DNA from 2 places in the Pseudoalteromonas sp. PAST1 genome. Region 2 is predicted to be linked to the other one. Evidence: predicted binding sites of a transcription regulator. Region 2 holds the regulator's gene; the other holds the start of a gene.
What was found. Region 2 encodes MetJ, which represses methionine synthesis genes. Its sites were predicted from a motif close to TAGACGTCTAGACGTCTA; they were not measured.

Region 1: the regulator MetJ is predicted to act here: its motif matches at 1,236-1,253, upstream of metK (methionine adenosyltransferase).

What each region holds. Positions count from the first base shown of each region.
Region 1 covers NZ_JAKGBH010000002.1:183,496-186,701, reverse strand. The annotation lists gene tkt (transketolase) at 1-1,088, opposite strand, end outside; gene metK (methionine adenosyltransferase) at 1,355-2,506, shown strand; gene L1272_RS01745 (START domain-containing protein) at 2,548-3,159, opposite strand; gene L1272_RS01740 (CYTH and CHAD domain-containing protein) at 3,197-3,206, opposite strand, start outside.
Region 2 covers NZ_JAKGBH010000058.1:19,851-23,056, reverse strand. The annotation lists gene metB (cystathionine gamma-synthase) at 1-950, opposite strand, end outside; gene metJ (met regulon transcriptional regulator MetJ) at 1,175-1,495, shown strand; gene L1272_RS19875 (malic enzyme-like NAD(P)-binding protein) at 1,595-2,836, opposite strand.

The DNA of each region.
Region 1 (3,206 bases), on a different contig from region 2:
TTTTGTGATGCTTTACGTGTTGCAGGGTTTGCAGGATTTGCTTGTAGCTCTTCGATGTAAGCTTGTGACTTTTCAGCCCAATCTGCCGGTAGCTCACCGTTTGTACGGCGCTTAAACTCAGCAGCAAGTTCAGGGTATGCACTTTCATAAGCTGCAAATTTTTCGTCCCAGCTTGCTTCTAGTTGCTTACCTTTTTCTTTGCCATCCCACTCGCTATAGATATCAGCTGGGATTTCGAATGCATCGCCAGTCCAACCAAGGAACTCACGAGATGCTTTAATTTCGTCTTCACCTAGTGGTGCACCGTGACAATCATGGCTACCTGATTTATTAGGTGAACCATAACCAATCACTGTTTTACAACAGATTAATGATGGCTTATCAGTAATGCTACGCGCTTCTTCGATAGCGGCGCGAATTGCATCAGGGTTATGACCATCAACATCGCTAACTACGTGCCAGCCGTATGCTTTGAAGCGCGCTGGTGTGTCATCGCTGAACCAACCTTCTACTTCACCATCAATTGAGATGCCGTTGTCATCCCAAAACGCAACTAGTTTACCTAGGCCTAATGTACCGGCTAATGAACAGGCTTCGTGTGAAATACCTTCCATTAAACAGCCATCACCCATGAATGCATACGTGAAGTGATCAACAATATCGTGGCCTTCACGGTTAAACTGTGCAGCTAGCGCTTTTTCGGCAATTGCCATGCCCACTGCATTTGTGATCCCTTGACCTAATGGACCCGTAGTAGTCTCAATACCTGGTGCATATCCATACTCTGGGTGACCCGGTGTTTTTGAGTGCATTTGACGGAAGTTTTTAATTTCCTCTAGTGGTAAGTCATAGCCACTTAAGTGCAGTAGAGAATAGATCAGCATTGAACCGTGGCCATTCGAAAGAATAAATCGATCTCGGTCTGCCCACTCTGGATTCGTTGGATTGTGCTTTAGATAATCGCGCCATAGTACTTCTGCGATATCTGCCATGCCCATAGGTGCGCCAGGGTGACCAGATTTGGCCTGTTGTACTGCGTCCATTGATAAGACGCGAATAGCATTTGCAAGTTCTTTGCGTGATGGCATGAATTCTCCTACCTTTATGTATTTGCGCTGGTTGTTTATGAAGCCCCATTCTTACTTATTGTAAGGGTACAGTGCAATTAAAAATCCGCATTAAATGCACCATTTATGGGCGTTTGTTAAGAACAATACGTTATTACTAATTTTAAATGGACGTCTAGGCGTAAAATTACTATGCAAACATATTTGTTTTAGATAAAATACGCCCCTTAATTTTTTAGCGCTATTACCGACGTTTGTGAAGCGCAATATTTGTGAGCAGAAATACAATGGCAAAACATTTATTTACTTCTGAATCTGTTTCTGAAGGTCATCCGGATAAAATCGCGGACCAAATCTCTGACGCGGTTCTAGATGCTATCTTAGAGCAAGATTCTCATGCCCGTGTTGCATGTGAGACTTACGTTAAAACTGGCATGGTGATGGTTGGTGGTGAAATCACAACTAGCGCTTGGGTTGATATCGAAGAAATCACACGTAAAACAGTACGTGAAATCGGTTACACGCACTCAGACATGGGTTTCGATGCTGACTCTTGTGCAATCCTAAACACTATCGGTAAACAATCTCCAGACATCAACCAAGGTGTTGACCGTGCTCGACCTGAAGAGCAAGGTGCTGGTGACCAAGGTCTAATGTTCGGTTACGCATGTAATGAAACTGACGTTTTAATGCCTGCACCAATCACTTATTCACATCGTCTAGTTCAGCGCCAAGCTGAAGTTCGTAAAAGCGGTGAGCTTAACTGGTTACGCCCAGATGCAAAATCTCAAGTAACGTTTGCATACGAAAATGGCAAGCCTGTTGGTATTGATGCAGTTGTTCTTTCAACTCAACACTGTGATTCAATCTCACAAAACGACTTAGTTGAAGCGGTAATGGAAACGATCATTAAGCCAGTTCTTCCAGCTGAGCTTATCTCTAGCGCAACTAAGTTCTTCATCAACCCAACTGGCCGTTTCGTAATCGGTGGCCCAATGGGTGACTGTGGTCTTACAGGTCGTAAAATCATCGTTGATACATACGGTGGTATGGCTCGTCACGGTGGTGGTGCTTTCTCAGGTAAAGATCCATCAAAAGTTGACCGTTCAGCTGCATATGCTGCTCGTTACGTTGCTAAAAACGTGGTTGCTGCAGGCCTTGCTGACAAATGTGAGCTACAAGTTTCTTACGCTATCGGTGTTGCAGAGCCAACATCTATCAGCATCGAGACATTTGGTACAGGTAAATTAGAAGAAGCGCGTCTAATCGAATTAGTACGTGAGCACTTCGACCTACGTCCTTACGGCTTAATCCAAATGCTTGATCTTGAGCGTCCTATCTATCAACCGACTGCGGCTTATGGTCACTTCGGTCGTGATGAGTTCCCTTGGGAGCGTACAGACAAAGCAGACGCACTTCGCGCAGCTGCTGGCCTGTAATAGGTTAGATAAAATGAAAAAAGCGCCTTTTGGCGCTTTTTTTATGAACACGAACCTAACTGACTTATTAAGTTATCTCGCGAGAACTGATTATTGGTTAATTGCTCTGTCAGTGCTTGTAGCGTTTTATAAACGCTCTTTAGCGATACCTTATTGCTCAACCAATGCGGGATTGAGCCACCCGGATCAGCATAGGCCTGATGGCTTACCAATAAATTACTTTGCTGCTCTTCTAAACGCCAATAAGCCCTGAGCTCTTTAATACGCACAACCCCAGAGACTTCTGCTTTAGCGTATGGCTGACTGATAATTTTTAGCTCTGTTTTATGTTCACCTAAGGCATGATAACAAGAGTAACTCACCAAATCGCGATCTAACACCGGCCAAGGCGAATTAAAGTGAGTGTAAACAAGGGTTTCTGAGGGGCTTAAGCGCTCCATTAAAGTCACGCTTTTAACATTTTCGAGCCAATTGGGCGCGTTGTCGGTATCACTTAACAGCGCCATAAAGTCACTGGCCTTAGCATTTTTTACCAGCACAGAAGCATTAATTTCTATAATGCCAGTTTCGTGCTTTTTATAGCTAACCTTTATATCGTCTTGCTGTTTGTAGGTTTGCCATTCAATAGGGTTAGCCACTGCCGAGAGACTCAAACATGCTAACCCTATCCATAGGCACAAGCGCATTTATTTAAAACCAA
Region 2 (3,206 bases):
CTTGTTAAAAACGCAGCAGCATCGTTGATGTCGCCTTTAATATCAAAGCTCACCATGCCACCAAAACCGCGTTGCTGTGCCTTAGCAAGCTCATGTTGTGAGTGAGAAGCAAGGCCAGGGTAATAGACTTGGCTTACATAAGGAGAGCTTTCTAAATACTCAGCAATGGCAAAAGCATTCTCTTGGTGCTGCTTTAGGCGTACATTTAAAGTACGTAAACCACGAAGCGTTAAGTAGCTGTCAAATGGTGCACCAATAATACCGATATTATTCGCCCACCAAGCAAGCTCGTCGCCTAGCTCTTGCGTTGCAGCAATCACTGCACCGCCCACTACATCAGAGTGACCATTGATGTATTTAGTGGTTGAGTGCACAACAATATCAACACCAAACTCAATTGGGTTTTGTAATGCAGGTGATAAGAAGGTGTTATCAGCCGCAACCAAAGCACCACACTGCTTAGCAATACTAGTGATTGCTTTAATATCTGTTAAACGCAAGATTGGGTTACTTGGCGTTTCAATCCAAATCAACTTAGGTTTAATCGCTAAAATTTCTTGGAGATTTTCAGATTTAGTTAAATCCAAAACTTTTAGTTTTAACAGGCCACGCTTTTCAAGCGAGGTGAATAAACGATAACTACCGCCATAACAGTCATGTGGGATCACTAACGTGTCGTCACTGTTTAACAGCTGAGTGGCTAAATGCACAGCAGACATACCTGTTGCAGTGATAATACCTTTAGCACCACCTTCAAGCTCAGCTAAGGTTTCAGCTAAGATATCGCGATTTGGATTACCGCTGCGACCATAGTCATACTGGCGCTTAGTATCAAAATCAGCAAACGAATAGGTGGTTGATAAGTATAAAGGAGGCACAACCGCACCATGATGTTTATCGGCTTCAATGCCGTGACGAACAGCAATCGTCGCTTTATTTTTTTCGCTCATTTCATCACCTATTCTTTAATTGGATGTTTAGACGTCTAAAAGGTTAGATGATCAAATATGAGAAGTCAAAGCATTTATCGCTTACACATAGAAGTTTATACATTTACACCACTAGATGGCCAAATAACTAGTATTTGACTATCTTTTTTAAAGAGATAGAATTTCCGCATCTTGCGCTGTGAATAAGGCGTAAATCACTGACAACCGAGGCAACGAAACAACTTATGGCTAAATGGAACGGTGAATACATTCACCCATATGCAGAACACGGTAAAAAATCAGAACAAGTAAAAAAGATTACCGTATCAATCCCACTTAACGTATTAAAAGTATTAACTGACGAGCGTACACGCCGCCAGATCAATAACCTGCGTCATGCGACGAACAGTGAGTTATTGTGTGAAGCTTTCTTACATGCTTTTACAGGTCAACCATTACCAAATGATGACGACCTACGTAAAGACAACCCTGAAAAGGTACCTGAAGAAGTTAAAAGAATTATGCAAGAAATGGGATTAGATATCCCAGTGCTTGATTCAGAATAAGTATTTCGGCCATCGGATCACCGCCGATAATCGCAGATATAAAAAAACTCAGCCTAGGCTGAGTTTTTTATTGAGCGTTATACCTAAGGCTAATTAAGTTTAACGCATGTAATCTTCTGGCATATCGATTTGCGCCACACCCGACTCTACAGCCGCTTCAGCAACAGCACGTGCAATACGTGGTAATAAACGCGGATCCATAGGCTTAGGAATGATGTACTCGGCACCAAACTCAAGTGACTCAACGCCAGCCGCTTTTAATACTTCACTTGGTACAGGCTCTTTCGCGATGCCACGAATAGCATGAACTGCAGCAATTTTCATTTCATCATTAATTGCCGTTGCACGAACATCTAACGCGCCACGGAAAATGAATGGGAAACAAAGCACGTTATTTACTTGGTTAGGGAAATCTGAACGACCCGTTGCCATAATTAAATCGTTACGCGCGCTATGTGCAACTTCTGGAGCAATCTCAGGATCTGGGTTTGAACATGCAAACACAACTGGCTTGTCTGCCATCAGCTTAAGATCATCTGCAGTTAACAGGTTAGGACCTGATACACCAACGAATACATCAGCATCAGCAATAACATCTTGTAATGTACGCTTATCGGTGTTGTTAGCAAATAATTGCTTATACTCGTTTAAGTCATCACGACGTGTATGGATCACACCTTTACGGTCAAGCATATAAATGTGTTCACGCAGTGCACCACACTTAATTAAAAGCTCCATACAAGCAACAGCAGCAGCACCAGCACCTAAGCATACGATGATAGCATCTTCGATATCTTTGCCTTGCACTTCAAGGGCATTAAGCATACCAGCAGCTGTAACAATAGCGGTACCATGTTGGTCATCGTGGAAAACGGGAATATCACAGCGCTCGATAAGTGCTTTTTCGATTTCAAAACACTCAGGCGCTTTAATATCTTCTAGGTTGATACCACCAAACGTATCAGCGATGTTAGCAACCGTATTAATGAAATCTTCTGTTGTGCGGTGTTTAACTTCAATATCAATTGAGTCAAGGCCAGCAAAACGTTTGAATAGTAAGGCTTTACCTTCCATTACAGGTTTTGATGCAAGCGGACCTAAGTTACCTAAACCTAAAATTGCGGTACCGTTTGAAATAACTGCAACCATGTTGCCTTTGCCTGTGTATTTATAGGCGTTTGCTGGATCAGCAGCAATTTCACGGACTGGTTCAGCCACACCTGGGCTATAAGCTAAAGCGAGATCGTTAACCGTTTCGGCTGGCTTGGTTAGTTCAACACTAATTTTACCTGGAACGGGGTGAGCGTGGTAATGTAATGCTTGTTCACGAAAATCTGACATAACGCGATAGTATCCTGCAAAAAGTTAAAAAGTGAGAGAGCTTGCATCAGTACGATACCTGTAATGTATAAAAATTCCAAGTATTATCAGGTCTATCCTGTTATATGCTATATCGCTTAATTTTAAAGGATTTCCCAACAATTTCTGTGCATAGTTGCGATTAATCAGACATAAAGATTCATCTATTTATGACCTTTTAAGCACGTGTTGTTGTATTTTATACGCACGTACACTGCAATTAGCCGAAATTAGCCCAAAACAGCCATTTCAACGAAGTTCACAGCATTTGCTAACAAAGTTATTTAAATTTATTATTTCTAATAACTTTTAGATACCAATACGCTTAATTAAGTAGTCTATTTTGAGGCAA